DNA from 3 places in the Polaromonas sp. JS666 genome. Region 1 is predicted to be linked to each of the others. Evidence: predicted binding sites of a transcription regulator. Region 1 holds the regulator's gene; each other region holds the start of a gene.
The links. The regulator sigma-54, encoded in region 1, starts transcription at its own class of promoters, with help from an activator protein. The targets are predictions, from matches to a motif close to TGGCANGNAANCTGCTTT.
Positions count from the first base shown of each region.

Region 2: the regulator sigma-54 is predicted to act here: its motif matches at 3,031-3,048, upstream of BPRO_RS24470 (ammonium transporter).
Region 3: the regulator sigma-54 is predicted to act here: its motif matches at 8,217-8,234, upstream of BPRO_RS15760 (transglutaminase family protein).

Region 1 is NC_007948.1:4,737,856-4,748,289, forward strand. It holds gene BPRO_RS22430 (THUMP domain-containing class I SAM-dependent RNA methyltransferase) at 1-1,327, opposite strand, end outside; gene BPRO_RS22435 (RNA polymerase factor sigma-54) at 1,466-3,013, opposite strand; gene lptB (LPS export ABC transporter ATP-binding protein) at 3,156-3,953, opposite strand; gene lptA (lipopolysaccharide transport periplasmic protein LptA) at 3,976-4,593, opposite strand; gene BPRO_RS22450 (thiol:disulfide interchange protein DsbA/DsbL) at 4,756-5,418, opposite strand; gene BPRO_RS22455 (SPOR domain-containing protein) at 5,538-6,158, opposite strand; gene argS (arginine--tRNA ligase) at 6,228-7,913, opposite strand; gene BPRO_RS22465 (HTH-type transcriptional regulator ArgP) at 8,072-9,001, opposite strand; gene BPRO_RS22470 (LysE/ArgO family amino acid transporter) at 9,133-9,801, shown strand; gene BPRO_RS22475 (LysR family transcriptional regulator) at 9,830-10,434, opposite strand, start outside.
Region 2 is NC_007948.1:5,178,471-5,188,904, forward strand. It holds gene BPRO_RS24450 (chromate resistance protein ChrB domain-containing protein) at 1-33, opposite strand, end outside; gene metW (methionine biosynthesis protein MetW) at 173-781, opposite strand; gene BPRO_RS24460 (homoserine O-succinyltransferase MetX) at 778-1,902, opposite strand; gene BPRO_RS24465 (TMEM165/GDT1 family protein) at 2,197-2,760, opposite strand; yybP-ykoY riboswitch at 2,762-2,964, opposite strand; gene BPRO_RS24470 (ammonium transporter) at 3,129-4,331, shown strand; gene BPRO_RS24475 (sigma-70 family RNA polymerase sigma factor) at 4,424-4,990, shown strand; gene BPRO_RS24480 (zf-HC2 domain-containing protein) at 5,064-5,297, shown strand; gene BPRO_RS24485 (RNA recognition motif domain-containing protein) at 5,977-6,432, shown strand; gene BPRO_RS24490 (SDR family oxidoreductase) at 6,670-7,446, opposite strand; gene lptC (LPS export ABC transporter periplasmic protein LptC) at 7,504-8,214, opposite strand; gene BPRO_RS24500 (KdsC family phosphatase) at 8,211-8,810, opposite strand; gene BPRO_RS24505 (KpsF/GutQ family sugar-phosphate isomerase) at 8,807-9,814, opposite strand; gene ltrA (group II intron reverse transcriptase/maturase) at 9,887-10,434, opposite strand, start outside.
Region 3 is NC_007948.1:3,330,086-3,340,519, reverse strand. It holds gene BPRO_RS15785 (DUF2126 domain-containing protein) at 1-2,716, opposite strand, end outside; gene BPRO_RS15780 (DNA internalization-related competence protein ComEC/Rec2) at 2,999-5,542, shown strand; gene BPRO_RS15775 (circularly permuted type 2 ATP-grasp protein) at 5,681-7,177, shown strand; gene BPRO_RS15770 (alpha-E domain-containing protein) at 7,180-8,142, shown strand; gene BPRO_RS15760 (transglutaminase family protein) at 8,504-9,325, shown strand; gene BPRO_RS15755 (YceI family protein) at 9,378-9,956, opposite strand; gene BPRO_RS15750 (YceI family protein) at 9,980-10,434, opposite strand, start outside.

The sequences.
Region 1 (10,434 bases):
AGCGGAACAGCCGGCATTCGATCGGGCCGTTCCACATCGGCACGCGGCGCGATTCCTTCAGGCGCATCTTGCCGGGCAATTTCAGGTCGGGCGTGAGCACATGGGCCGTCCAGCCGGCGTAGTTCTTCTTCCAGTGCGCGGCCAGCCGGGGAAAGAAGTCGGAGGCTTCTTCGCCGGTTTCTGTCTGTGCCTGCTCGCGCCCCGGGTTGGCCGAGCGGTCGCGCGAACTGCCAGCCGGGCCGGCTTCGGATGCATCACGCGGCAGCGGCTGGCCAAACTCGTCGATGGCCTGGGTGCCGTCCCAGGCGCCGCTGATGCCAGTGTTCTGCTGGCGCCGCTGGTCGCGCCCCTGCACGCCGGTGATGCCTGCGACGCCGGCCACGTCAATGCGCTCGCCATACGGTGGGTTCACCAGCATCACACCCGATGGCGCAGGCGGCATGCGCTGCAGCGCATCGCCGCCGCGCAGTTGCACGGCGTTGGCCACGCCCGCGCGCTCGGCATTGCGCTCGGCAAAATCCACCATACGGAACGACACATCGCTGCCAAACACCGGTGCCGTCGGCTCCGTGATGGCGGCCTCGGCCTGGTCGAGCAGCCCCTCCCACACGTGGGCCTGGAAGGGCAAATACTTCTGGAAGGCGAAGCGGCGGTTGATGCCGGGCGCGATGTTGCAGGCAATCTGCGCCGCCTCGATCACGATGGTGCCGGAGCCGCAGCACGGGTCGTACAGCGGCACGCCCTCCTTGCACTGCTGGTCCCAGCCACTGGCGGCAATCATGGCGGCGGCCAGTGTTTCCTTCAGGGGCGCATCGCCCTTGTCTTCGCGCCAGCCGCGCTTGAAGAGCGGCTCGCCCGAGGTGTCGATATAGATGGTCACCGTGTCCGTCGTCAGGTGCGCATACACGCGCACGTCGGGCCAGCGCGTGTCCACATCGGGCCGCACATCAAACTTGGCACGGAAGCGGTCGGCAATGGCGTCCTTGATCTTGAGCGCCGCAAAGTTCAGGCTGGTCAGTGGGCTGTGCTGCGCGGTGATCTCGACCTTGAAGGTCTGCTTGGGCGTGAACCAGATTTCCCAGGCGACGCTGGCTGCCGCGTTGTAGAGGTCCTGCTCGCTGCGGTACTGGTTGTGCTGCAGCTCGATCAGCACGCGCTGGGCCAGGCGGCTGTGCAGGTTGAGCTGCAGGGCATCGCGCCACGAGCCCTGCAGCTGCACGCCGGCGCGCCAGGCCTTGCCGTCGATGCCGGTGATGCGTTTGACCTCGCTGGCCAGCAGGGCCTCGACGCCGGCGGCACAAGGTAAAAAGAGTTGAAGTTGGTTCATGAATGAAGACTCACGGCTGGCTGGGTGACGGTTCTTTTTCAAGCAGGGGCCGCGGAACCGGCTTTGCCGGGCCGCAGGCGCAGCGGCCCCCTCGGGGGGCAGGGAGCCACACGCAGTGGGCGACCGTGGGGGCTACTTTCAAAGCGATTTGCGCAGGTTGGCAGGCGCGATGCGCAAAGCTTCGCGGTACTTGGCCACGGTGCGGCGCGCGCATTCAATGCCCTGCTCCTTGAGCATTTCGGAAATCTGGTTGTCGCTGAGCGGTTTTTTCAGGCTCTCGGACGAGACAAACTGCTTGATCAGTGCGCGCACCGCGGTGCTGGATGCGTTACCACCAGTCTCGGTGCCCAGCGCGGAGCCGAAAAAGTACTTGAGCTCGAAGGTGCCGAACGGCGTGCTCATGTACTTGGCCGTGGTGACGCGCGAGATGGTGGACTCGTGCAGGCCCAGTTCGTCGGCAATTTCGCGCAGCACCAGCGGACGCATGGCCAGCTCGCCGTGGGTGAAGAAATTCTTTTGCCGCTCCACAATCGCGCTGCTCACGCGCAGGATGGTGTCAAAGCGCTGCTGGATGTTCTTGATGAACCAGCGCGCTTCCTGCAAGCGCTGCTGCAAGGCCTGCCCGTTCTGGCCCTTGTGCTGCTTCAGCGCATTGGCATAGATGTCGTGCACGCGCAGGCGGGGCATGACCTCGCTGTTGAGGGAGACCTTGAAGCCGCGGCCCGACTTGACGACGATCACGTCGGGCACGATGAGGTTGCGCTCGACGTTGACAAACCGCCGCCCGGGCTTGGGATCCAGCCGGCCGATCACGGCGATGGCGCCCCTGATCACGCTGTCCGGAAACCCGCACAGGTAGGACAGGCGCTTGACGTCCCGCTTGGCCAGCAGCTCCATGGGCTGCTTGCACATGGCGATCGCTGCGCGGGTCTCGTCGCAGTCCTTGCAGTCGAGCAGTTGCAGGCCGAGGCACTCGGCCAGGTTGCGGGCGCCGACACCGGCCGGCTCCATGTGCTGCAGCAGCTTCAGGGCCATGGCAAAGTGCTGTTCCAGCTCTTCGGCCTGCTCAAGGTCGTCGCCCGCCAGGCCAGCGGCCAGTGACGCGAGACTGTCTTCAAGGTAGCCGTCGTCATTGAGCGACTCGATCAGGAAATGCAGTGCCGCCTGGTCTTCCTCCGACAGGCGCAGGCCGAGCGACTGGCGATGCAAATGGTCCTGCAGCGACTCATGGCTGCGGGCCAGGTCGGAAGCCTCGGCCTCGCTGTCGTCCGCATTGCTCTTGCGGGCCGGCGCGTCGCCGCCCCATTCGCTGTCGTCAGGCGAGGACTCCACCGAGCCGTCGCCCTCCCAGCTTTCCTCCAGCTTGGCCTCGGAACTGACCTCGGGGCCAATGTCGGCATCATTTTGGCCTGCAGCCCTCGATTCATCGCCATTGACAGCTACTGAATCTGCAGCAAATTCGAACTCCCGGCTGTCCTGGCTGACCGGCGTGTCGGTCTGTTCCAGGCCAAATTCCTCGCGCGGGGCGGCTTCTTCAGACACCTCCAGAAACGGATTTTCATCGAGCATCTGCTCGACTTCCTGGCTCAGCTCAAGCGTGGACAGCTGCAGCAGGCGAATCGACTGCTGCAGCTGCGGCGTGAGCGCGAGATGCTGCGAGACGCGGAGAGAAAGCCCTTGCTTCACAACCCCTCCAGGTATCCACAAAAGCTGGGCGGGGTGGATTTTTCAAGCATGGGCCGCGGAACCGGCTCTGCCGGGCCGCAGGCGCAGCCCCCTTGAGGGGGGAGGGTGCTACACGAAGTGAGCAAACAACGGGGGGGAGCCATTACATCCTGAAATGTTCACCGAGATAAACGCGGCGCACATCGGCGTTGTTCACAATCTCGGAGGGGGCGCCGGCAGCCAGCACATGGCCGTCACTGATGATGTAGGCATGGTCGCAAATGCCCAGCGTTTCGCGCACATTGTGGTCGGTGATCAGCACGCCAATGCCGCGCGACTTCAGGAAACCGATGATGCGCTGGATTTCGATCACGGCGATCGGGTCGATGCCGGCAAAGGGCTCGTCGAGCAGGATGAAGCGCGGCTGGGTCGCCAGGGCTCGCGCGATCTCGACGCGGCGGCGCTCGCCCCCTGACAGCGCCGGCGCCGGCGAGTCGCGCAAATGATCGACCCGCAGGTCCTGCAGCAGCGCATCGAGACGCGCTTCAAGGTCTGCGCGGCGCAGCGGCTTGCCGGTGGCGTCCCGCTGCAGTTCCAGCACGGCGCGCACATTTTCTTCCACGGTGAGCTTGCGGAAAATCGATGCTTCCTGCGGCAGGTAGCTCAGGCCGAGGCGGGCGCGCAGGTGGATCGGCATGTGCTCCACCGACTGGCCGTCGATGGAGATTTCGCCCGCATCGGCACGCACCAGGCCCACGATCATGTAGAACGACGTGGTTTTGCCCGCGCCGTTGGGGCCCAGCAGGCCCACCACCTCGCCTTTTTGCACGGACAGCGAGACGTCCTGGACCACCTTGCGGCTGCCATAGGATTTCTGCAGCCCCTGGGCCACCAGACGGCTGGGCGGCTGGGTGTGGGTTGCCGGCGCGTCAGTCACCACATTCGCGGTTGGATTGTCCATTCTGTCCATGTTGGGAGTTTCGTCATTGCCCCAGCGTGGTGCTGGGACGCAGACTGGGCGCGGGCGCGGGCGCGGCGGCCGGCTGCGGTGCCGAGGCGGCACCGCGCGGCGACAGCATGGCGCGAATCCGCCCGGTGGGGTTGACGGCGGTGCGGTTTTGTGCGCCTCCGTCGACCGTGAACACATCGGTGTTGTTGTCGTAAACAATCAGGGAGCCGGTCGTTTCGTCGACCAGGGTCGCGCCGTTGTAGCGGCGCACCACGGCCTGCTTGATGAATTTGACGGTATCGGCACGGCTGTCGTATTCGATCCGCTCGCCCTCGCCTTCGATGTACTCGTCCACCCCGTCGCGCTTTTTCCGGTAAAAGGCCAGCTTGCCCGGTGCCGCCACGGCCAGGGCCTGCTGGTAGCCCTGGGGATCCTGGCTGACATCCACCCGCTCGCCCCGGACAATGGTGGTGCCCTTGGTGATCACCACATTGCCGGTGAACACGCTGGTCTGTTTCAGGTCGTCATAACGCAGGGCATCGGCCTCCGCGTTCATCGGCTTGTCGCGGTCAGCCCGCTCGGCAGCGACGGGAAACACGGCCCCGACCGCCAGTGCGGCCAGCACGATCAAGGAAAAAAAGGGGTGTTTCATAAAGGCACGAATCTTGCTGCTAAGGGTTTGGAGTGATTGTAGCCATGCCAGCCCCGGGATTGCCGGCGCCGGCAAATGGGCCCATAAAAAAACCCGCCACGGCTGGGCGGGTTTTTCGGCTGGTGGCGGGCGCCGGCGCCTGGCCTCACCCTTGCCGGGGGGTCACTTGGCCTTGCGCGATTGTCCGATCAGGTAGTCGGTGACCTGGAGCGCGCGGTCCATGTTCTGGGCCAGCTGGCCAGACGTGTAGAAACGCCCGCCGATGCCCAGGGCCGGCACGCCGTCCACCGCATAGGTATCCTGCAACTGGGTGGCCTTGCGGGCCTTGGTACTGACGGAAAACGAGTTGTACATCTCGACAAACCTGGCCTTGTTCAGGCCCTGCTTTTCCGCCCAGGCCGCGACCTGATCCCCGGTGTTCAGCGCCTGACGCTCCACATGGATTGCGTTGAACACCTTTTTGTGCAGGTCATTGAGCTTGCCCATGCCTTCGAGCACATAAAAAAGACGCTGCTGCGGCTCGAAGTCGGGACGGAAAGCCACCGGCACGCGCCGCACGGTCACGTCTTTGGGGGCTTTCTGGATCCAGGCCTCCAGCGCTGGCTCGAACGCATTGCAATGCGGGCAGCTGTACCAGAAGAATTCCACCACTTCGACCTGGCCGGCAGGCACGTCGGTGGGGGCGGGCTTGCCCAGCGTCAAATAATCCGATCCCTCCTTGAAGGCGCGGGCCTGGGCCTGCGCCGCCGTGGGCAGCGCAACGCCCCCCCAGGTGGCGGCGGCTGCCACGGTAGCGGCTGAAAGCGAAAACTCACGTCGTTGCATCAATTTTTCTCCTGATATGTCTGGGGGTTGCAAGGCAGCCGGTCTTTCCATGCGATGGCCACCGGCCGGCGATGTCGTGCAGGGGTTGGTACACCGCCGCCCGTAAAAGTTCACCCGGGCTAGCGCTGCACCCTGACGAGGGCTGTTTCTATCGAATTGCTGTCCAGCCGCTCCTTGACCTTGTCGGCGTCGTCCTTTTTGTCAAACGGGCCGACGCGCACGCGGTACACCGTGCGGCCCGACTGCTCGCGCTCACTTACCTTGGCCTGCACGCCCAGCAGCATGAGCTTGGCGCGCTGCTGCTCGGCGTCTTCCGGCGTGCGGAAGGCGCCAGCCTGGACAAAGTAACTGAAGGGATCCACCCCCGAAACGGCGGGCGCGGCATCCGCCCGGGCCTTGGCCAGATCGCCCAGGGGATCCGCCGACACAGCGGGCCTGGCGGGGGCCGACGGACCCGCCCTGGGCGCGGTCGCAGTGGCCGGGGCGGGCATATTGCCCACGTCGCCGGACGCGGCAGGGAGCGGCTTCACGGGCGTTTTCCCGGCCAGCGGGGCATTCGGATTCCAGTCCCGGTTCTTTTTGGCTTCCGCGGCGTCGCTGTCGGGATTGCGCGACTGGCTCTTGTTCATGAAAGGCACCGGCACCTTGGTGATATAGACCGCCACGGCCAGCGCGGCGCCCAATCCGATCAGCGCGCCAATAACCAAACCCAGCAGGGTTCCGCCTCGTTGTTTTCTCATGCCTTGCCCAATTTTCTTGCCTGTCTCTGAATCCAGCTCTGAATCCCGCTGCGTGTGCTTCATGGTTGCCTACATTTTGTGGGGCGCACTGACGCCCAGCACCTTGAGGCCATTGTGCAACACCTGCGCCGTCGCGGCGACCAGCGCCAGGCGCGCCAGCTTGATGGCTTCGTCGTCCACCAGAATCCGTTCGGCGTCGTAATAGCTGTGGTAGCAGGCGGCCAGCTCGCGCAGGTAAAAGGCCACGTCGTGCGGCGCCAGCCCGGCGGCGGCATTGCTGAGCATGTCGGGGTACTTGGCCAGCAGCAGCATGAGTGCCTGGGCCTGCGGGCCGTCCAGCGCTGACAGATCCACGCTTTTCAGCTGGCTCGCATCACCGCCCTGGGCAGCCCAGGTGCCGAGAATCGAGCAGATGCGGGCATGGGCGTATTGCACGTAGTACACCGGGTTTTCATTGTTTTTGGCCAGTGCCAGGTCAATGTCAAACACGTACTCGGTGTCGGGCTTGCGGCTGAGCAGGAAGAAGCGCACGGCATCCGCGCTGGTCCACTCGATCAGGTCGCGCAGCGTGACGTAGCTGCCGGCGCGCTTGGAGATCTTGACCTCTTCGCCATGGCGCACGACGCGCACCATGGTGTGCAGCACGTAGTCGGGGTAGCCCTGCGGAATGCCGGCGCTGGCGGCCTGCAGCCCGGCGCGCACGCGGGCAATCGTGCCGTGGTGGTCCATGCCCTGGATGTTGATGGCCTTGCTGAAACCGCGCTCCCATTTGGCCAGGTGGTAGGCCACGTCAGGCACAAAATAGGTGTAGCTGCCGTCGCCCTTTTTCATCACGCGGTCTTTGTCGTCGCCGTAATCGGTCGACTTGAGCCACAGCGCGCCGTCCTGCTCGTAGGTTTTGCCGGCGTCCTTGAGTTTTTGCACCGCGCTGTCGACCCGGCCCGAGCTGTACAGGCTGGACTCGAGGTAGTAGTTGTCAAACCGGACCGAGAAGGCCCGCAGGTCCAGGTCCTGCTCATGGCGCAAATAGGCCACGGCAAACTGGCGGATGGCATCGATGTCTTCGACGTCACCGCTGGCGGTGAACTCCCGGTCGTCGGATTTGACGGTCTTTTTGGCCAGAAAATCATTGGCAATGTCGGCAATGTAGTCACCGTTGTAGGCAGGCTCGGGCCAGCCGGCATCGCCCGGTTTGAGGCCTTTGGCGCGCGCCTGCGTGCTGGTGGCCAGGGTCTGGATCTGCACGCCGGCGTCGTTGTAATAAAACTCGCGCCACACATCCCAGCCCTGCGTGTCAAACAGGTTGCAGATCGCGTCGCCCAGCGCCGCCTGGCGGCCATGGCCCACGTGCAGCGGCCCGGTCGGGTTGGCCGAGACGAACTCCACAACCATGCGGTGCGGGCTGTCGGCCAATTGCATGCCGTACTGGTCTGCACCCTGCAGCACTTCCCGCACCACCTGCTGCTTGGCTTCGGGCTTGAGCCGGATATTGAGAAAACCCGGGCCGGCGATTTCAATCGCGTCCACCCAGCGCGCAAACGCGGGCGCCTGGAGCAGCAGCCCGCGCAGGTTTTCCGCCACCTGGCGGGGGTTGAGCTTGAGCGGTTTGGCCAGCTGCATGGCCGCGGTGGAGGCGAAATCACCGTGCGCCGCCACCTTGGGCGACTCGAACACGGCCGCCACGCCACTGTCAGGCGCCATGGTTTTGAGGGCCTGGCCCAGCGCGTCCAGCAAGTCTTGTTTGATTTGAAGCATGGGGAGATTTTAGGGGCGCGGCACTCACCCTTTTCCCTGTGTGACAAGCGCCGCCCCTTTGGCCGGACAGAAGCGGGGGCAGCGAGAGGAGCGCGCCATGGTTTCCATGGCCTCCTCCAGGGGCAGCCCTGCAGACATGCCATGCGCTGGCCGGTGCGCTACACCCGCGGGAAGAGCGTCGGGGCCCCAAGAACCCGGGCGGCCTCTTTCACCGCCCGCGTGAGCCGCTGGGCCGGCACGGGCTCGCGGGTCCAGTGCTGCCAGTACAGCGCCACATCGACCGTTTTGCCGGGCAGCACCTCGGCCAGCGGCGGGCGGTGCGCGCGCGCTGCCAGATGCTGCTCGGGCACCATGCCCCAGCCCAGGCCCAGCTCCAGCGCCAGTTCAAAGGCATCGACGGCGGGCACAAAGTGACGCGGATACAGCGCGTCGCGCAAATTGAAATGCTGCGCCAGGAAGGCGTCCTGCAGCGCGTCCTTGCGGTTGAAGATGACGGCCGGGCTGGCCAGCAGGCGCTGCGCTGCCACGGTTTCCTTGCCGGTGCGCCACTTGGCCACCAGCGCCGGTGCCGCCACACAGTGGTAGCGCATGACGCCCAGCGGCTCGGCCACACAGCCCCGCATCGACTGCGCCAGCGTCGTCACGCAGCCGCTCACATCGCCATTTTTAAGCGCGTCATGCGTGTGGTCCTGGTCATCCACCACGATGTCGAGCAGCAGCCGGTGTTTTTCAAGCGCCGGGGCCACGCCGGCCAGGAACCAGCCGGTCAGCGAGTCGGCATTGACGGCCACGCTCAGGCTTTGCAGCGGCACCGCCTTTGCGCCCGGACGGCGCCCTCCCTGCAGGTGGGCCAGCAGGTCCGCCTCCTGCAGCCTGAGCTGTTTGACATGCCCCAGCAGCGCCTGGCCCGCCGGCGTGGGGTGCAGCTGCTTGCCGCGCACCAGCAGGCGCTGGCCCAAAGCGTCCTCCAGCGACTTGATGCGCAGCGACACGGCGGCCAGCGTCAGGCTCAGGGCCTTGGCGGCTGCGCCAAAACTGCCGTGTTCGATCACGGCGGCGAGGGCATCGAGTTGGCGGGCATCCAGCATCGCAGGGTGTTCCTTGTTTGCTTTTATCAAGTATTTATTGACCAACACCAATTTAACTTAAATTCATTTAACTCAAGGCGATTTTCCGGAACACTTGGTGGATCCTTCCCCGAAGAGAACAGAAAATCACCATGTCCGCCTTCCCGACCCTCATCGTCCCGGCCCCGGCTTTCGTCGCCGGGCTGGCGCTCAGCCTGTCGCTGATCATGGCCATCGGCCCGCAAAACGTGCATGTGATGCGCATGGGCCTGCTGCGCCAGCATCTGTGGCTGACCATTGCGGTCTGCATCGCGACCGACGTGGTACTGATTGCGGTCGGCGTGCTGGGGCTGGCGCATCTGGGTGGCCTGTCGGACAAACTGCAGGGCGCCATGGTGGGCGCGGGCGCGGCGGTGCTGATCGCCTACGGAGGCCAGGCCATGCAGCGCTTTCTCAGGCCTGCCGCAGCGGCGGCAGTCATGGCCACCCCGGGCCAGCCGTTGAACCCGCCCGTCGGCACAGGCGTGTCACGCGGCCGAGCCATCACGCTGGCGCTCGCCCTGTCGTGGCTCAACCCACATGCCTGGCTGGACACCGCCGTATTGATTGGCTCAGCCTCGCTGGCCTACGCGCAACCCGAAAACGCGCTGTTTGGCCTGGGCGCGGCCGCGGGCTCGCTGCTGTGGTTCACCGCGCTCGGCCTGGCGATGTGGTGGCTGGGCCAGCGGCTCAACTCATCGCGCCTCTGGCGCGCGCTCGATGGCCTGGTGGCGCTGATGATGTGGGGCACGGCCGGCTGGCTGCTGATCGGCCTGCTTTAAGCTGGCGAACACAAAGCGCCCAAGCGGACTACGCGGGCGAGGCCGCCGCCGAGCGCCAGAAATCCGGCTGGCTGTAATGGTGCTTCAGGAAGTCTATCCAGAGGCGCACGCGCAGCGGCAAATGCTTGCGCTGCGGAAAGACGGCGTAGATGCCGTTGGGCGGCGCCGCAAACGCTTCCAGCACGGCCACCAGGTGGCCGCTGGCGATTTCCGATTCGACCTCCCAGGTGCTGCGCCAGGCAATGCCGTAGTCGGCCAGGCACCAGTCGTGCAGTACCTGACCGTCCGAGCAGTCCAGCGGCCCGCCGGGTTTCAGGTGTATCAGCTCGCCGTTGACCTGGAAGGCCCAGCCACGGGTTTGGGACGCGTCGCTGGACAGGGTGAGGCAGTCAAACCGGGCCAGCTCGGCGGGATGCTGCGGCGTGCCGTGGCGCTGGAGGTAGCGCGGCGTCGCGACACACAGGCGCCGGTTGTCGGCCATGCGCACGCTGACCAGCGACGAATCGGGCAGGTCGCCCACGCGCACCGCGCAGTCAAAACCCTCGCCCGCCAGGTCCACCACGCGGTCGCTCAGGTTCAGCGAAATCGTGACGTCCAGATGCTGCTCGCGAAACTTCGTCACCAGCGGCGCCA
Region 2 (10,434 bases), 440 kb from region 1:
CAGTTCCTGCGGGGAAATGATAGAGGTGTCCACGGAAATACTCCAAGTCAATTGCCAGCGCTTGGACGGGACACCGTCTATCTGTGAAGAGTCGGGAGGCTGAAATCCCGATGGCTAAATGGTAACACCGCCGCCGGGGGCGCGCCACCCCTGGGCCTGCGCGTCGGGGCCGTCAGGCGCGGCGGAACTTGAAGACCGCTCGGCTGGCCCGGGCATTGGGCCAGAAACGGACCTCCCGGCCATCCTGCAGTCCAAACTGGTCGAGAATCTCCAGCCGGTTTTGCAGTGCCAGCGCTTCAAAATCCTGCAGCGTGCCGACACGGATGTTGGGGGTGTCGTACCACTGGTAGGGCAGCACCTTGGTGACCGGCATGCGGCCGCGCAGCACCGCCAGGCGGTTCGGCCAGTGGCCGAAGTTCGGGAAGGCGACGATGCCGATGCGGCCCACGCGGGCGGTTTCGCGCAGCATGATTTCAGCATTGCGCAAGTGCTGCAGCGTGTCGATCTGCAGCACCACGTCAAACGAGCCGTCGCCAAACATCGCGAGGCCTTCCTCCAGGTTCAGCTGGATCACGTTCACACCGCGCGCCACGCAGGCCTGCACATTGGCGTCGTTGATCTCGACGCCGTAGCCGGAACAGCCGCGCTCGCGGATCAGGTGGGCCAGCAGCTCGCCGGTGCCGCACCCGAGGTCGAGCACGCGCGAGCCATGCGGCACCAGCCGGGCAATCGACAGCAGATCCGCCGAGGGCTCCACATTGAGTTCGACAGGCAGGTTCATACGGCCACCTTGCTCTGGAAGTAGGAGCGCACCACGCCGAGGTAGCGCTCGTCCTCCAGCAAAAACGCATCATGCCCGTGCGGCGCATCGATTTCGGCATAACTCACGTCGCGCTGGTTGTCGAGCAGGGCCTTGACGATTTCACGGCTGCGGGCCGGCGAAAAGCGCCAGTCGGTGGTGAAGCTCACCAGCAGGAATTTGGCCGTGACGCCGGCCAGCGCCAGGGTGAGGTTGCCGCCAGATGCCTTGGCCGGGTCAAAGTAGTCGAGCGCGCGGGTAATCAGCAGATAGGTGTTGGCGTCGAAGTACTCGCTGAACTTGTCGCCCTGGTAGCGCAAGTAGCTTTCAATCTGAAACTCGACCTCCTGGGTTGAAAACCTGTACCCGCTGGCGTGGCTGCCGATGGCGTCGCGCAGCTTGCGGCCAAACTTCTCGTTCATCACATCGTCGCTCAGGTAGGTGATGTGGCCAATCATGCGCGCAATGCGCAGGCCGCGCTGGGGCAGCACGCCATGGCGGTAAAAATGGCCGCCATGAAAGTCGGGGTCGGTGACGATGGCGCGTCGCGCCACCTCGTTGAAGGCGATGTTCTCGGCCGTCAGGTTGGGCGCGCTGGCCACCACCACCGCATGGCGCACGCGGTCCGGGTATTGCAGCGTCCAGCTCAAGGCCTGCATGCCGCCCAGGCTGCCCCCCATGACGGCGGCCAGCGTCTGGATGCCCAGCGCATCGAGCAGCCTGGCCTGCGCGCAGACCCAATCCTCGACCGTGACCACCGGGAAGTCGGCGCCGTAGATTTCATGCGTATCCGGATTGACCTGCATGGGGCCGGTGGAGCCGAAACAGGAGCCCAGGTTGTTGACGCCGATGACAAAGAACTGATTCGTGTCCACCGGCTTGCCCGGGCCGATCATGGTGTCCCACCAGCCTTCGGATTTGCCTTTGATGTGCCCGGTCTCGTCGAGGTAGACGCCGGCCACATGATGGGAGGCATTCAGCGCGTGGCAGATCAGCACCGCGTTGGATTTGTCGGCATTGAGCTCGCCATAGGTTTCGTAGCTCAGGTCATAGGCGCGGATCGATGCGCCGCTTTGCAGCGGCAGCGCGTCTGCAAAATGCATGGACTGTGGCGTGGCAACAAGAACTGGGGCAGAAGACACAATAAGAAGACCCGTGATCGGAACAAGACTGGAGACGGACTGACCGGAAAGTGAAACGGCAAAAAGAAAACCCGGCATCGCTAAGGGCGAGTCCGGGTTCATGGATGTTCGTCTTTAGCGGTACTTTTTAAGCGCCCGCAAGCTGAGCAAATCGGCGCTGCGGCAAGTATAGCAAGGCTGAAGCGGGGCCACCCCGCTCGCCCTGTGCCCCGCCCTGTGCCCCGCCCGGTGCGCCTGTCGGGCACTGGCAGTCGATCAGGCGGGTATCAGCAGCGCCATGACACCCAGCACCGCAAAAATCACCGCCGACACGATGTGGACCACGCGCAGCGGCACCAGGCGGGTGACGCGCTCCCCCAGCCACACCACCGGCACATTGGCCAGCATCATGCCCAGGGTTGTGCCGGCCACGACATACAGGTAGGCGTCATAGCGGGCGGCCAGCATGACCGTGGCGATCTGGGTTTTGTCACCCATTTCTGCCAGAAAAAACACGAGGACGGTGGTGCCGAACACACCCAGGCTCGGCGACCGGCCTTCGTCGTCATCCTCGAGCTTGTCGGGGATCAGCATCCACGCCGCCATGAGCAGAAAGGACGCACCCAGGATCAGGCGCAAGGCTTGGGGGCCGATCAGCGTGGTGACCCAGGCGCCCAATGCGCCGGCCATCGCATGGTTGGCAATGGTGGCGACCAGAATGCCCATCACGATGGGCCAGGGTTTGCTGAACCGGGCGGCCAGCAGCAAGGCAAGCAGCTGGGTTTTGTCGCCCATTTCGGCGAGGGCAACGATGCCGGTGGAGATGAGGAAAGCTTCCATGAATGACTCCGGCCGGTACAAACCCATGACTGCACGACGACCCCGGCCTATAACTTTTTCAAGCTATGGAGGCTGTGCAGTCAAAGGTCTCGCCAAGTCCGGAAAACCGTTTGCGCCATGCCGGCCCTGTTGCAAGGCCAGACAAGTCTGTTGACGCAAACCCCTCTCACTCAAGGAAGGAGGCTACTCCCCAATGACAGCCTGCATTCTACCCGCCCACGATGACGTTTGCCCCATGAACCGACGCCGGAGCGCTATTTTGCACACTTGTGGCGCATTTCTTGCTTGTATTTGGTGCGATTTTTGGACTTTCCCAATAAACGCACCAAAACAGCACTAAAACACCCCATTTCACCCAAGAGGAATTTATGGAAGCACTAAAACAGGGCTCGGATGCCCTGTTCATTCTGCTCGGCGGCATCATGGTGCTTGCCATGCACGCCGGTTTTGCCTTTCTCGAGCTCGGCACGGTCCGCAAAAAGAACCAGGTCAATGCACTGGTCAAGATACTGGTCGACTTTTCTGTGTCTACCGTGGTCTATTTTGTGGTGGGCTATGCGGTGGCCTATGGCACCCATTTCTTCGTCGGGGCGGAGCAACTGGCCGCCAAAAACGGTTATGAGCTGGTCAAGTTCTTCTTTCTGCTGACATTTGCGGCCGCCATCCCGGCGATTATTTCCGGCGGCATTGCCGAACGCGCCCGCTTTTACCCGCAACTGATCGCAACAGCAGTCATCGTCGGGCTGGTCTATCCGTTTTTCGAAGGCATCGCCTGGAACCAGCATTTTGGCGTGCAGGCCTGGATCAAGTCGCTCACCGGCGCGGAGTTTCACGATTTCGCCGGCTCCATCGTGGTCCATGCGGTGGGTGGCTGGCTGGCGCTGCCGGCCGTGATTCTGCTCGGCGCACGCAGCAACCGTTACCGCAAGGATGGCGCAGTCTCGGCCCACCCGCCGTCCAACATCCCGTTCCTGGCGCTGGGCGCCTGGATCCTGACCGTAGGCTGGTTTGGCTTCAATGTGATGAGCGCGCAAACCATCGACAAGATTTCCGGCCTGGTGGCGGTGAATTCCCTGATGGCCATGGTGGGCGGCACCCTGGCCGCGCTGGTGTTCGGCAAAAACGACCCCGGTTTTGTGCACAACGGGCCGCTGGCCGGGCTGGTGGCCGTGTGTGCCGGCTCCGACCTGATGCATCCGCTGGGCGCACTGGTAGTGGGTGGCGTGGCCGGCGGCGTGTTTGTGGTGATGTTCACGCTGACGCAGAACAAATGGAAAATTGACGACGTGCTCGGCGTCTGGCCGCTGCATGGCCTGTGTGGCGCGTGGGGCGGCATCGCCGCCGGCATTTTTGGCAGCCGGGCGCTGGGGGGCTTGGGCGGGGTGAGCCTAGGCGCGCAATTGATCGGCAGCGCCATGGGCGTGGCGTGGGCGCTGCTGGCAGGCTTTGTCGTGTACGGCACACTCAAGGCCACGCTCGGGCTGCGGCTGAGCCAGGAAGAAGAGTTTGAAGGCGCCGACCTGTCGATTCACCGCATCGGCGCTACGCCTGACCGTGAAGTCAATTGGTAATAGACACTCTGCCGGGTTTGGTGCGGCGAGACGCTCGCCGCCCGTTGCAGCGTTGTGCACACAAGCGGCTCCGCTGCCGCTAGACTGCCCCCATGCCGACCTTTGAAGAACAGCTGGTTGAACACCGCGTCTACCTGATGCGCTTTGCGCGCCTGCAGCTGCGCAGTGACGACTGGGCAGAAGATGCGGTGTCGGAAACATTGCTGGCGGCGCTGTCCAAGCCGCAGAGTTTTGGCAACCGCTCGCAACTCAAGACCTGGCTGGTCGGCATCCTCAAGCACAAGGTCATTGACCTGATTCGTAGCAACGCACGGCTGGTGGCCATGCCGGATGCTCAGACCGACGAGGACGGCGACGAGCTTGACCGACTGGCATTCAAGGCCGACGGCCACTTTGCCGAGATGCCAAATGATTGGGGCGACCCCCACCAGACCTTGCAGCAGGTGCAGTTCTTCGAGGTGCTGGACGCCTGCATGGAGCGGCTGCCGCCGGCATTGGGCCGGCTGTTCCTGATGCGTGAGTGGCTGGAGCTTTCCTCGCAGGAGGTCTGTAAGGAGTTGTCCCTCACCCCGACCAATTTGTATGTCCAGTTGCACCGGGCCCGGTTGCGCCTGCAGGAATGCCTGAACATTCACTGGTTTGGCAAACACAGTACCTGACTATTTATATTTACCTGACTGTCTACCTGACGATTTAACCTATCAGCTTTTTGGCGTGAAACCGAATATCACTTTGCTCAGACGCACCTGTCGGCAGGCTGCCGCGCTGCTGATCGCCCGGGAAGACCGCGTGCTCAGCCTGCCCGACCACCTTGCGCTGAAATTGCATCTGCTGGCTTGCAAAGCCTGCCCCAAATTCGAGAACCAGGTGCTGACCATGCGCGCCGCCATGGGCCGCTGGCGCAACTACACCAGCGATGCGGAACGGGCGGCCGCCGACACGTCAACCGGCCCATCGCCGGAGTGAAGAAACCGTCACGACCATCGCGGTGCAGCTGGCACGTACCAGCCCTCCGGCCCAGATCCGGCGCAAAAGACAGCGAGTGGCACTGCAAATTTGTGTAATTATTTACCCCGCTGCTGCAAGGCTTGTTTCCGCCGCACCAGCGGCGGGGATAGCGTTTGGGACGGTTGGGCAGCCGATGGCCTGCACCCCTCCATGGCTTGAGGGGGTTCACCGGGAGGAAGCTTGAGGCAGATCCTGTGCCGGATATATTTTTTTGTATGTATGCACTAACTCCCACCGATTATCAATGTCAGCCGTGATTAAAGCCTGATGTTCCTGCGGCATTGGGGTGCTGGCCCCAGGATCGTCGTCAGACGCCACCCGCTCTCATTGCACCCAGCCGCGCCATCCCCAATGGACCAGGCGACAACCGACAGGCGGCGCACATGACGCGCTGCCCACCTCCGTGATGCCTACCAAACCGTCAAAGCCCCTGTTTATGCGGGCTTTCACTACCCGGGTAATCGAGATAACTGGTTGTCTTTTGAATAAGTGAAGCATAATATGGGGGTGTGCATGCCAAGCATGTGCACACGTTAGGTGATCGGTCAGTTTCGCGCGCTACAGCGGTACGTATCAAGATTTGTTGTGCTTTCGGGACCCCATCGCTTTTGTTTTTGTGTTTTAGAGGAGTCCCTTCATGGGCAACAAACTATACGTCGGCAACCTGCCTTACTCGGTGCGTGACGAAGACCTGCAACAATCTTTTGGCCAATTCGGCTCTGTCACCAGCGCTAAAGTCATGATGGAACGCGACACCGGTCGCTCCAAAGGCTTTGGCTTTGTCGAAATGGGCAGCGATGCAGAAGCCCAGGCAGCTATCAATGGCATGAACGGTCAGCCTCTGGGCGGCCGCAGCGTCGTCGTGAACGAAGCGCGCCCCATGGAAGCACGTCCTCCACGTAGCGGCGGCTTCGGCGGCGGCTCTGGTGGTGGCGGTTACGGCGGTGGTGGTGGTGGTGGCGGCTACGGTGGTGGCGGCGGCGGCCGTTCCGGTGGCGGCGGCAGCGACGGTGGTTTCCGCAGTCCTTACGGCGGCGGCGGTAGCGGCGGCGGCCGTTCCGGCGGCGGCGGCGGTGGACGCGGCGGCTACTAAGCCCTGCAATCCCCGGTAGCTGGCCAACGCGCCAGCACATCCCCGGTCTCTATCAGGGATGACCTTAAAAAGGCTTCAAGACTTCGGTTTTGAGGCCTTTTTGCTTTGTGGCACCCGTAGGCAGGGCGCAGATTGCTTCTGTTTTTATAGCAGTCACGCACGGAACAGGCTTGCGTGCCGCACCGGTCGCACCGATCGCACTGGTCGCACGCAGACAGAGTCGTCCGGAAAGCTGAATCAGCCCAGGCTCTGCCGGTGCTTGCGGGGCCGGCCGGCCAGGGCCCTGTCAAACACGGCATTGGGCAGCAAGCGCAACAACTTGGCCACCACACCCATTTGCCACGGAATCACGCAGTAACTGCGGCCGGCCTGGATGGCGGTGAAGGCCTTGTCGGCAAACACCTCCGCCTTCATCAGGAAGGGCATGCCATAGCGGTTTTGCCGTGTCAACGGTGTGTCGATATAGCCCGGGGAGATCGTCACCACCTTGACGCCGCTGGGCCGGAGTTCGCCGCGCAGGCTTTCGCAGTAGCCAATGACGGCCGCCTTGCTGGCGCAGTAGGCGCCGTGGCCCGGCAGGCCGCGTATGCCGGATACGCTGGCAATGCCCACCAGCGCACCGGTACCGCGCGCCACCATGGCCGCAACAAAGGGATGAAAGGTGGCGGCCATGCCGATGTTGTTGGTAGCAAAGGTCTGCGCCATGACGTCCAGATCTGCTCGCTCGGTGGTGTCCATGCCGATGCTGATACCGGCATTCGCGATCACCACATCGGGCACGCCCTGCGCCGCCATGCAGGCTGTCCCGGCCGCCACAATGCTGTCGATGGAGGACACGTCGGCACTATAAATCTGATAGCGGCCAGCATGCAGTGTGTTTGCCTCCGCCCAAGACTGGACCTCTGCGGTGCGGCGGGCAGCGAGTGCCAGCCGGTCGCCCGCCGCGTAAAACCGCAGGGCCAGCGCCTGGCCAATGCCGCTAGAGGCGCCGGTGATGAACACGAGTCTGGACATGCGAGGCTCCGGCGCGGGTTGGAATGACGGGCAGGCCGTGGGGCAATGGCGCCGCGGTCAGCGGGCGGGCAGGCCCGGGGCAGCGGCGCTGGCCGCAGACCTGGGGACCAGCACGCCACGGACACGTCCCTTGAGATCGGCGACCTGATCGAGATTGTCGTAGGCAAAGTTGTCGCCGGTGAACTGGTCGGTGCCGCGGATCAGGAGCACCGGCTTGTGTGACTTGACACGCTCTTCGTTCAAAAAAGCGTGCAGAAATTCGCCGCGAAACTCCAGCCGCGGCGTCTGCTTGCCGCTCGCGTCCTGGCTGGCCTCGCGCACCACCCGAGCGTTGCCCGTCAACTGGACTTCCGAGCCATCGCCGTTGCTGTAGGCGCGATTGGCGGTGGCCGTGGTGATTTGCCCCTCCGCGTTGATGCTGCGAATTCGGGCTTGGTCGATTTCCAGAATGTCGGTGTCGGGAAAATGCCGGGCCTCGACGCCGTAGACTTCACTTTTGAGCTTGCCGCCTTCGTCAAATGTTTTGACGGTGAACTTGTGCATGAAATAGTCCACGTCGTGGCTGACCTCTTTGGCCTGCTCGGGTGCGCTGAAGATCGGCGTGTTGCGCACCAGCCAATAAGTGCCCAGCGCCAGCGCGCCCATCATCAGCAGCGGCATGTAGATAGCGATGCTGTCCCACAGGCGGTAGGCCCTGCGCCACGAGCGCCTCAGCTGGTACAGCGCGCCGCTTCGTACGCGGACTGTGCCGGTCGTCGTCGTGGTCATTGTGTGTAGGCCTGCAGCAGACCGGCATAGCGGCCGCTGGCAACGAGCAGCAGGTCGCACAGCTCGCGGGCCGCGCCCTGGCCGCCGCAGGCCTGCGTGACGTGGTCGGCTTGCGCCCGGACCTCCGGATGCGCATTCGCCGGCGCACAGCTCAGCGCCGCGCGGCGCATCACGGGCAGGTCGGGCCAGTCGTCACCCATCGCGGCCGCCGCGCTCCAATCCAGACCCAGGACCTGCAGCGTGATTTCGGCGGCAGGGCGTTTGTCTTCGGTGCCAAAGTGCGCGTGGGTGATGCCCAGGGCTTGCAGCCGGGCGCGCAGCACCGGGCTGTCGCGTCCTGTGATCACGGCCGGTGTGATGCCCGCCTTTTGCAGCAGCTTCAAGCCCAGGCCATCCAGAATGTTGAAACGCTTGAGGGTCTCGCCGTCCTCGGACATATAGAGACCGCCGTCCGTCAGCACCCCGTCCACGTCGAAGAAGGCGACGCGTATTCCCTGGGCCTTCAGCAACAGCTCGGGTGCGAAATTCAGGGCGGGGGCGCTGCTGCGTGTCTCGCGGGACAGCGCAGCCGGCGAAGTGGCACGCGGGGGGCTCATATGACCTTGGCCCGCATCAGGTCGTTGGTATTGAGGGCGCCGCACAGCACGCCGGCGTCGTCGACCACCAGCACGCTGGTGATGCTGAACTGCTCCATCAGCTCCACCGCTTCCACGGCCAGGGCGTCCGGCCGCACCGTGCGCGGATGGGCATGCATGACGTCACCGGCCCTGCTGCTGCGCAGGTCCACGCCCTTTTCAACGAGACGGCGCAAGTCGCCATCGGTGAAGATGCCGAGCACGCGCTGCTGCGCGTCCACCACCGCAGAAGCGCCCAGGCCCTTGGCGCTCATCTCGCGCATGAGCTCGGTAAAGCTGGTGTCGGGCCCCACCTTCGGGACCGCGTCGCCGCTGCGCATGACATCACTCACATGGGTGAGCAGCTTGCGACCCAGCGCGCCACCGGGATGGGAGCGGGCAAAGTCTTCTTCCCTGAAACCGCGCGCATCCAGCAGCGCTACAGCCAGCGCATCGCCGAGCGCGAGCTGGGCGGTGGTGCTGGCAGTCGGCGCCAGGTTCAGCGGGCAGGCTTCCTGCGCGACGCTGCTGTCCAGCGTGACGCGCGCCTGTTTGGCCAGCGCAGACTGCAAGCCGCCGGTGATGGCCACCAGCGGCACGCCCTGGCGGCTCAGCACCGGCAGGATGGACGTGAGTTCTTCGCTCTCGCCGCTGTTGGAAATGGCCAGCACCACGTCCAGGCCCGTGATCATGCCAAGATCGCCATGGCTGGCCTCGGCCGGGTGCACAAACATGGCGGGGGTTCCGGTGGAGGCCAGCGTCGCGGCAATCTTGCGCCCGATGTGGCCGCTTTTGCCCATGCCCATCACCACCACGCGGCCGCGGCAGGTCAGCATCAGCTCGACCGCCCGGGCAAACTCCGGCCCCACGCGGCCGGCCAGCCCCTGCACCGCCGCCGCCTCTATTTCAAAGGTCTTGCGGGCCAGGGCAAGCGCCTGCCCGGCATTGAAGTTCACTGCGTCAAAGCTGGAGGGTAGGGATACCATCTCTCGATGATATCCCCCCCATCGAACCGAGCTTGCGACTTTCACCGCACCCGGCTCACGTACGACCACTGACTACACAGCTTCAACAGGTTGCATAACCTTCGACTGCTTCGCCAGATTAAAGTCCCCCGTACCGGGGACCGGCTTGATAACCTTCAAACCTAGGGCGTGGACACGCCTGTGACAGATCGGATGTAACAGCACCCGATTGGAAAGAGCATCACTCCCTCCTAGCTGCCGATAGACGATATGGTGGTCGTCCATGTTTTCATCAGCCATGTCGATTTCTTGTTGACAGAGAGCGCATTTACCACCTTGGTCGAACCACAGAGAGGCCCTTTGAGCGCTCCAAATGGTTTCACCCATTCGTTGCACTCGCAGTTTCTCCCCGTAGGCAACCCAGTCCGGGTGGAAGGGGTTGTAATCCCCCTTGACCTTGATGTGCCGGACAATTTTCATGTCCGACAGGCGATACAGCGGCAGCGGTATCCTTTCATCACCTCCGGACGGGTCATCCTGCAAGCCCGCGAACTGTTTGCGTGAGCCACACTGTTTCCAGTAATGTCCGTACACCCAGCCCGCCGTCTTGCGCGGGTGCGTCCGCATACCCCAGCGCATCA
Region 3 (10,434 bases), 1.4 Mb from region 1:
GGTTGTTGCGGATTTCACGCAGGGCGATTTCAAGCTCATACAACTGGTCATTGCGGGCCTCATCCACGCGCGGTGCCTGGCTGGTCGGGCCGATGAACATGCCCGAAAACAGGTAGCTCAGCGAGGGGTGGTTGTGCCAGTAGGCAATCAAGCTGCCCAGCACCTCTGGTTTGCGCAGAAAGGGACTGTCGGCGGGAGTGGCGCCGCCCAACACAAAGTGGTTGCCGCCGCCGGTGCCGGTGTGCCGGCCATCGGTCATGAATTTTTCGGCCGACAGCCTGGTTTCATGGGCGATCTTGTAGAGGAATTCGGTGTGCTCCACCAGCTCGCCCCAGTGGTAGGCGGGATGGATGTTGACTTCGATCACGCCCGGGTCGGGTGTGACCTGCAGCATTTTCAGGCGCGGATCGCGCGGCGGCGGGTAGCCTTCCAGCACGATGCTGACGCCCAGCGTTTGCGCGGTCGCTTCCACGGCCGCGAGCAGGTCCAGGTAGTCCTCCAGCCGCTCCATGGGGGGCATGAACACGTAGAGGGCACCGGTTTCACCGCTTTTGCTTGTGTTGGCCTTGCTGTCAGGGTCGGCCCGGGGTTTGTCTTTTGCCTTGTCCGCGTCTTTCGGGTCCTTTGGGTCTTTCGGGCCGTTGGCCCGAGCGGGGTCGCGGACCTCGACGCACAGCGCGGTGCGCGTCAGCCAGCCGGCAGACTCGAAGGCTTTGGGTGCGCGCTGCTCGTCGGCAGGAGGTGGCACGTGGCTTGACGGAGCGGCCGTGCTGGTGCCGCCGGTGCCGCCACCCATGCCGCTGTCGCCGGTGGGGCGAAACTGCAGGACGCGACTGGCCTGCGTCAGTGCCGCGTTGCCCGTCATGTAGCGCGCCATGTACTGCGCCAGCGCGCTTGCACTGCTGCCAGCAGGAGGGGGCGAGGCCCGCGAGACAGCCGCGGGTGCCGGCTGCGGAGCGCCCCGCGCCATCGCCGCCGCGGCGTTGTAGCGTGCGGCCAGCACCGATGTCGATGGCAAGGCCTGGCGCGGCGCAAACGGGTCGGCCTCGATCATGTAGGGGTAGTCGGTTTTGGACACCCAGGGTACCGAATCAAGCGGCAGGCGGTAACCCATGGGTGAGTCGCCCGGCATCAGGTACATGCGCTCATCGCGGAAGAACCACGGACCGGTGGACCATTTGGGCCCGGCCAGGGCCGGCGAGGCGGCCTCTTTCGCCTTTAGCGGGAGCACATAACCGACCACGGAGTCCAGCCCCTGCATGAAGACGCGGCGCAAACGCTCCCGTTCCATCGCGTCATCCAGGCGGGAGTCAAAGGGGTCGACGTTGACCGGCAGGCGCCGCTCGCGCCACAGGTAGTACCAGGTGTCTTCATAGCCCGGCGTGATGTAGTTCGTGGCCAGGCCCAGCTTGCCCGCCAGGGTCTTGATGAAACGCTGAGCGTCTGCGCTCGTGTATTGGCAGGGTTTGCGTTCATCGGCAAACAGGTCCGGGTTTTGCCAGATCGGCTGGCCATCCTTGCGCCAGAAAATGCTCAGCGCCCAGCGTGGCAACTGCTCGCCGGGATACCACTTGCCCTGCCCGAAATGCAGAAAACCGCCCTCGCCATATTCGGCACGCAGCTTTTGCACCAGTTCGGTGGCATAGCCGCGCTTGGTGGGCCCCAGCGCGTCGATGTTCCACTCCGCGGCGTCGCGGTCGGTGGTGGCCACAAAGGTGGGCTCGCCGCCCATCGTGAGCCGCACGTCGCCGGCCACCAGGTCCTTGTCCACCGCCTCGCCCAGCGCCAGCACCTCGGCCCATTGCGCTTCGGTGTAGGGCTGGGTGACGCGCGGTGATTCGTAAATGCGCTGCACCGCCATGTGGTGCTCGAACGTCACCTCGCATTCGTCCACGCCGCCCTCCACAGGGGCCGCGCTGGACGGTTCGGGCGTGCAGGCCAGCGGGATGTGGCCTTCGCCCGCCATCAGGCCCGACGTTGGGTCCAGCCCCACCCAGCCGGCACCGGGCAGGAATACCTCGCACCAGGCATGCAGATCGGTAAAGTCGGTCTCCGTGCCGCTGGGGCCGTCGATCGACTTGACGTCGGCCTTGAGCTGGATCAGGTAGCCCGACACAAAGCGCGCGGCCAGGCCCATGTGCCGCAGCAGCTGCACCAGCAGCCAGCCGGTGTCGCGGCAGGAGCCGCAGGCCAGCTGCAGGGTTTCTTCAGGCGTTTGCACGCCGGGTTCCATGCGGATGGAGTACTGGATGTCGGACTGCAGGCGCTGGTTGAGACCGACCAGGAAGTCGATGGTCCGCTTGGGACTCAGGTCGGTTTGCTCAAGATAGCGCTTGAACAGCGGTGTGGCGGTCTGGGTCGCCAGGTAGGGCGCCAGTTCCTGCTTCTGGCTGGCGCTGTAGTTAAAAGGAAATTCCTCGGCGCTGGGCTCCAGAAAGAAATCAAAGGGGTTGAACACCGCCATCTCGACGACCAGGTCCACCGTGACCTTGAATTCACGGGTGGGATCCGGAAACACCAGCCGGGCCTGGTAATTGGCAAACGGGTCCTGTTGCCAGTTGATGAAATGCTTGACCGGCTCGATGTTGAGGGAGTAGGACAGCACCCGGGTCCGGCTGTGCGGCGCAGGCCGCAGGCGCACGACCTGGGGGCCCAGTTTCACCGGGCGGTCGTATTTGTAGTGGGTGATGTGGCTCAGTGCAACGTGGATCGACAAGGCAGCCTCGCTTTTTCAAATAGGGCATCGGTGCGCAACAGCGCAAATCAAAACACAAAAAGAGCGGATCGCCCCATCGGGCAACCCCCGAAGCAGCTTACTCTGCTTCGGCTACATTTCTGCAAGCAAGAGCTGCGCCAAACAGGCTTTGTCGGCTTTTTGCGTCGTCCGGCCGTTGAACACGCAGCCATTGCATCAAACAACATTGAACAAAGCAATCAATAACAAGTGGGGGAGGAGGCTGTGGGCGACCGTGTATCAGCCAGACCATGGGCGGCCTCCATGGGGCCTGGCCTTGTCTTTGGCGGCTTCATCACCGGGGTAGCCTTGCAGCTGCAGCAGCCCGGTTTGTGGCCGGGCAGCCTGTATCCCGCATTGGCGGTGCTCGCGGCACTGGCGGGGGTGGTAATGGGCGCTTGGTGGCTCATGGCTGGCCGCAGCTCGCCTCTGACCCTGAACGTCAGGGGTTTTCGCGGTGTGGGTGTGGTGGCCCTGGCGCTCGCGGCCCTGCTGGGCTTTGGCCTGACGGGGTGGCGGGCCACGGTCTTTCAGTCGGCGGCACTCGACCCCGCGCTGGAGGGTCGCGATATTGCCGTGACGGGTGTGGTGCTGGCCATGCCGCAACCCGCCGAAGACGGCCTGCGCTTTCGCCTGGGTATTGAATCGGCCCGCCTGAATGGGCAAACAGTCACCTTGCCGCGGCATATCCTGCTTGGCTGGTACAGCGGCTTCGGCATGCGGGACGGCAGGGCATCGCCGGCCGAAAGCGCCGATCCGTCTGACCTTGCGCTGGAGCTGCAGCGCCAGCCGCAGGACTTGCGCGCGGGCGAGCGCTGGCAGATGACGGTGCGGCTGAAGGTCCCGCACGGCAACAGCAACCCGCACGGATTCGACTACGAACTCTGGCTGTGGGAGCAGGGCATTCAGGCCACCGGCTATGTGCGCGCCGGGCTGAACGATGCGCCGCCCCGACGGCTGTCCGGCGGCTGGGATCATCCGGTAGAGAGCGCCCGGCAGTCGGTGCGTGAAGCGATTTTCCAGCGCGTTGGCAACCGCCAGCTGGCCGGTGTAGTGGCCGCCCTGGTGGTGGGCGACCAGAACGCCATTGATCGCGCTGACTGGGATGTCTTTCGCGCCACCGGTGTCGCTCACCTGATGAGTATTTCGGGCCTGCACATCACCATGTTCGCCTGGCTCGCCTCCCTGCTGTTGAGCGGCCTGTGGCGGCGCTCTGCCGGGTTGACGCCCCGGCTTTGCCTGGCGCTGCCGGCCGTCAGCGCCGGAGCCTGGGGCGGCCTGTTGCTCGCGGTCCTGTACGCGCTGTTTTCAGGCTGGGGCGTGCCGGCGCAGAGAACCATCTGGATGCTGGCGACGGTGGTGTTGCTGCGGCACAGCGGCAAGCAGTGGCCCTGGCTGCAAACCTGGCTGCTGGCCATGGCGGTGGTGGTCACGCTGGACCCCTGGGCGCTGATGCAGGCGGGTTTCTGGCTGTCGTTTGTTGCGGTGGGCGTGCTGTTTGCTGCAAATCCAGGAGCGTCTGGTGCCCGTGATTCGGCGGGTGATGGCCCGCTTCTCTCAGGAAGTCCGGTGAAGCAAGGGTGGGTGCCGCGGCTGTTGGCAAAACCGGCTGCTGCCTTGCTGCGCGCCGCCCGGGAGCAATGGGTGGTCACGCTGGCGCTCACGCCCCTGTCGCTGCTGCTGTTCAACCAGGTGTCGCTGGTCGGCCTGCTGGCCAACGCGGTGGCCATTCCCTGGGTGACGCTGGTTGTGACGCCGCTGGCCATGCTGGGCGTGCTGTGGGCGCCGGTGTGGGACGCGGCGGCGTGGGCCGTGGGCCTGCTGGCGGTCTTTTTGCAGTGGCTGGCCGCCTGGCCGCTGGCCTCTGTCAGCGTGGCCGCGGCGCCGCCGTGGTGCGCTGCCTTTGGTGTGCTGGGGGGTGTTTTGCTGGCGCTGCGCCTGCCCTGGCACTGGCGCGCTCTGGGCGTGCCGCTACTGCTCCCCGTACTGCTGTGGCAACCGGTGCGGGTCGCGCCGGGGCAGTTTGAGTTGCTGGCAGCGGACATCGGGCAGGGCAATGCCGTACTGGTGCGCACGGCCACCCATTCGCTGCTGTATGACACCGGCCCGCGCTTTTCGCGCGAGAGCGATGCCGGGCACCGCGTGCTGGTGCCGCTGCTGCGCGCCCTTGGTGAGCGACTGGACATGCTGATGCTGAGCCACCGGGATATCGACCATATTGGCGGCGCGCGGGCCGTGCTGGCCATGCAGCCGCAAGCCAGCCTGCTCAGCTCGATTGAGGACAGCCACGAGTTGCAGGCTGTGCGCAAATCGGCCCGCTGCACGGCGGGCCTGCGCTGGGTCTGGGATGCGGTGACTTTTGAAGTGCTGCACCCGGTGGCCGCCGACTACGAGGCGGCGAACAAATCCAATGCCATGAGCTGCGTGCTGCGTATCTCCAACGGCGCGCAGACCGCCTTGCTGGCGGGCGACATCGAGTCCGCCCAGGAGCTCCGGCTGGCCACCAGCGGTGACCCGCCTGGCCTGAAGGCCGACTTTTTGCTGGTGCCGCACCACGGCAGCAAGACCTCGTCGAGTGCTGTGTTCCTCGATGCCGTCCAGCCCCGGCTGGCGCTGGTGCAGGCAGGCTACCGCAACCGGTTTGGCCATCCGGTGGACTTGGTGGTGGCGCGCTACAACGAACGCGGCATCAGGCTGCTCAGGTCGCCGCAGTGTGGGGCAGCCGTCTGGCAGAGCCTGAAACCGGCGGACATCACGTGCCAGCGGCAGGCAGGCCAGCACTACTGGCATCATGTGCCTGAGCCATAAGGAAAAGGAGAAAAAAAAGGATTCCACCGGAAGTGAAAAAGAAAACCGCGACGTGATACCCGATTCGCCAATCTGGCGCATAACTTGCTAAGCTAGTCATCACTACGCCATGCGCAAACCTTGCTGGAGACCAAGCCAATGAGCCGACCCATGTTTGACGAGATGAATGCAACGGAGTCCAGCATTCGTGACCATTACCAGGGCTATCAGCGCTGGCTGGCCAAACAGCCTCCCGAAGTGATGGAGGCGCGCCGCGCCGAAGCCGAGATGATTTTTCGCCGCGTCGGCATCACCTTCGCCGTGTATGGCGCCAAGGACGAGGACGGCGCAGGTACCGAGCGGCTGATTCCATTCGACCTGATCCCCCGGATCATTCCGGCCCAGGAATGGGCCAGCATGGAAAAGGGGCTGGTGCAGCGCGTCACGGCGCTGAACCGCTTCATCCACGACGTCTACCACGGCCAGGAGATCATCAAGGCCGGCGTGATCCCGTCCGAGCAGATTTTCCAGAATTCCCAGTTTCGCCCGGAAATGATGGGCGTGGACGTGCCCGGCAACATCTATTCGCACATCAGCGGCATCGACATCGTGCGCGCGCCCAATGCACAGGGCGAGGGCGAGTACTACGTGCTCGAGGACAACCTGCGGGTCCCTAGCGGCGTGAGCTACATGCTGGAAGACCGCAAGATGATGATGCGGCTTTTCCCCGAACTCTTCAGCGAGAACCGCGTGGCGCCCGTGGCCCACTACCCCGATCTGTTGCTGGAAACACTGCGGGCCATGGCTCCGCCCGCCACGGCCGAGCCGACTGTCGTGGTGCTCACGCCCGGCATGTACAACTCGGCCTACTTTGAACACGCCTTCCTGGCGCAGCAAATGGGCGTGGAACTGGTCGAAGGTCAGGATCTCTTTGTCAGGGACAACTTTGTCTATATGCGCACCACGCGCGGGCCGCGTCGGGTGGACGTGATCTACCGCCGCGTCGATGACGATTTCCTGGACCCGCTGGCTTTCCGTCCCAACTCCACGCTGGGCTGCGCGGGGCTGCTCAATGTCTACCGCAGCGGCAATGTGTCGCTGTGCAACGCCATCGGCACCGGCGTGGCAGACGACAAGTCGATCTATCCGTACGTGCCGAAAATGATCGAGTTCTACTTGGGCGAAAAACCCATCCTCAAGAACGTGCCAACCTACATGTGCCGCAACGCTGAAGACCTGCAGTACACCCTGGCCAATCTCAAGGATCTGGTCGTCAAGGAGGTTCATGGCGCGGGGGGCTACGGCATGCTGGTGGGGCCGGCCGCCACTCAGGCCGAAATCGAGGACTTCCGCCAGGCGCTGCTGGCCAACCCCTCGGGCTATATTGCCCAGCCCACACTGAGCCTGTCGACCTGCCCCACCTATGTCGAAAGCGGCGTGGCGCCGCGACACATCGACCTGCGGCCCTTTGTGCTGAGCGGCAAGGACGTGCAGATGGTGCCGGGCGGCCTCACCCGCGTGGCGCTGAAAGACGGCTCGCTGGTGGTGAACTCTTCACAGGGCGGCGGCACGAAGGACACCTGGATATTGCAGGAAGGCCATGGCATGCCCATGCAGACGCAATCACAGTCACAGTCAACGGTTGGAGGTGTTTGATCATGCTATCAAGAACTGCTGATCACCTTTTCTGGATGTCGCGCTACACCGAGCGCGCCGAGAATACCGCGCGCATGCTTGACGTGAACTACCAGACCTCGCTGTTGCCCCAGTCCGCGGCGGTGGCGCAAGGCGGCTGGCAGAGCCTGCTGAGCATCAGCGAACTCAAGCCGGCCTATGCGGCCAGGTACGGCGACAGCATCAATCCGCGTGAAGTGATGGACTTCATGGTGCGCGACGAGAAAAATTCGTCAAGCATCATCTCGTGCCTGAAAAACGCCCGCGAAAACGCCCGCGCCGTGCGGGGCACTCTGACCACCGAAGTGTGGGAGACGCAAAACCAGACTTACCTGGAAATCATCCGCATGCTGCGGAGCAGTGACTTCGAGCGCGACCCGGGCCAGTTTTTTGAATGGGTCAAGTTCCGTTCGCATCTCTCGCGCGGCGTGACGGCGGGCACCATGCTGCAGGATGAGGCTTTTCATTTTCTGCGCCTGGGGACCTTCCTGGAGCGGGCCGACAACACCGCCCGGCTGGTGGATGTTAAGTTCCATGCGGTGGAGAATGATTTTCTGGGCGCAACCGGTGAGAAAGACCAAGAGTACGACTTCTACCACTGGAGCGCGATTTTGCGCAGCGTGTCCGGCTTTGAGGTGTACCGCAAGGTGTACCGCGACGTCATCAAGCCCGAGCGCGTGGCCGAGCTGCTGATCCTGCGGGCCGACATGCCGCGCTCCCTGCTGGCCTGCCTGAACGAGGTCATGAGCAATCTCGCCATGGTGACCAGCGACGCGTCCAGCGAAACGCAGCGCCGCGCCGGAAAATTGCGCGCCGATTTGCAATATGCCCGCATCGACGAAATCCTCGCGACCGGCCTGCATGCCTTCCTGACCCAGTTCCTGGACCGGGTCAACGAAATCGGCGCGCACATCAGCCGCGAATTTCTCGTTCCGGCGACCAATTGAAACAGCATGAGGTCACGGCGGCCGCAGCGCCGGGCCGCCCCAAGCAAGGCCAGCCCCCTCGGGGCTGGAGCCTGCGGCTCCAAACCTGCTTGAGCAGGTTTGGACAGGCGACAGAGGCGCAGCGTCTCGCCAGCCGCGGCCTGCAAGGCCTCGAGAGTTACGCGAAGCGAACGAACGTGGGGGCGATGGCCGCAGTGCCGGGCCGCCCCAAGCAAGGCCGGCCCCCTCGGGGGGCAGAGAGTTACGCGAAGCGAACGAACGTGGGGGCGATGGCCGCAGCGTCGGGCCGCCCCAAGCAAGGCCAGCCCCCTCGGGGGGCAGAGAGTTACGCGAAGCGAACGAACGTGGGGGCTCTTATTCCATGAAACTGCACGTGAGGCATACGACCGACTACCGCTACACCGAACCCCTGCGCTACGCGTTGCAGACGCTTTGGCTGACCCCGCAGTCCGGCCCGGCGCAAACGGTGTATTTCTGGAGCCTGGGTGCGCCCGAAAAGCTTTTTTCCCAGCTCGACGCCTTTGGCAATCCCATCCATTCCTACACCTTCGTCGGCCAGGAGGCTGACAACGTGCGCTGGAGCCTGGTCAATGCGGCCGGTGACGTTGAAACCCTGGGGGTGGCCGAGTTCACCGATGCGGCGAACCTGCCGCATCCGGACTTCTTCTTGCGGGCCACGCATCTGGCCCAGCCAGACCCGGTGCTGGCTGAGTTCGGCCGCCGTTTTGTCACGACTTCCGCCATCCGGGGCCAGGCCGATTTGGGCATGCTGTTGGCCCTGAGCCAGGGTGTGGCAGGGGCGGTAAGCTATCAAAAAAATAGCACCAGCGTGACGACCACGGCGCTCGAGGCGTTCAAGGCCGGTGCAGGCGTGTGCCAGGATCAGGCGCACGTGATGGTGGCGATCTGCCGCGGCCTGGGCATTCCTGCGCGTTATGTGAGCGGTTATTTTTACGCGGCCAACGAGCCTGACCTGGCCAGCCATGCGTGGGTGGATGTGTGCCTGGACGTCGCCAGCCGGCGCTGGGTCAGCATCGATGTAACCCACAGCTGCCTGATTGACGAGCGCCATGTTCGGCTGGCCATGGGAACGGACTACAACGCCTGCCCGCCGGCCAAGGGTGTGCGGCAGGGCGGTGGCAAGGAAACCATGACGGTGGACATCACGATCCAGCCCGTTTGAACGGCGCTACGCTGGCCTGTCGCCAGCAGGGCGCAGAACGCGGCAGGCATCCTCAACGCTTGAGCGCCTCCATCACCACATGGAGGGTGATTTCGTCCCTGATCAGCGGCACGAACCGGCCCAGATTGAACTCACTGCGCTTGACCTTGCCGGTGGCGTTGAGCCCGCAGGCCGGTTTGCGCAGCATCGGGTGCATCATGCATTTGAAGTGCGTGACCGTCAGGGTCACAGGCCGGGTGATGCCCTTGACAGTCAGATTGCCTTCGACGGCGGTGACGTCATCGAGCTTGCCGAAGCTCAGCCGGCTCGACTTGAAGGTAATGACGGGAAACTGCTCGGCATCAAAGAACATGTCGCTGCGCAGGACCTGGTCGAACAGCAGCGAGCCGGTGCTGACCGACTGGACGTCGATGCTCACCTCCACGCTGCCCACCTGGTTGTCAAGGTCCAGGGTGATGGTGGCGTCGACCTTGTCGAAACGGTCGCGCTGCGTGCTGTAGCCCAGGTGGTTGAATTCGAACCAGGCGAAGGTGTGGTCCGGGTCGCGCTCATACACATCGACGACGGCGAACGCCGAAGCCAGGAATAGATTGCCCAGCAGCGCTACAACAAGTTTTTTCATTTCTTTCATGAGTAACTCCTGACGGTGGGCCGCTACGGTTCAAGGACCAGGTGAAACTGCACCATCACTTCGTTGGCCACCACGCGAACATCGCCCCAGGTGCCTCCGCCGATGCCGAAATCCAGGCGTTTCATCACAAAAGAGCCTTCCATGACGGCCTGCTTGCCACTGGTCTTGAGCACCGCGTTGACCACCACGGGCTGACTGGCGCCCTTGATGCTCAGGACCCCGCTGACCTGGAAGCGGCCGGCGCCCTGCGACTGGATCTGGCGCATCTCGAAGCGCGCCTCGGGATGGCGGCTGGCATCGAACCACTGCGCACCCACTACCTCTTCATTGACCTCCCGCAGGCCGGTGTCGACGCTGGACAGGTCGATGCGCAGCTGTCCGCGGGCCGCGGCGGGCGCCTCGGGGTCGAAGGCAAGGCTGGCGTCGAATTTGCGGAAGGCCCCATCCACCGGGACGCCCATTTGCCGCGAGGTAAAGC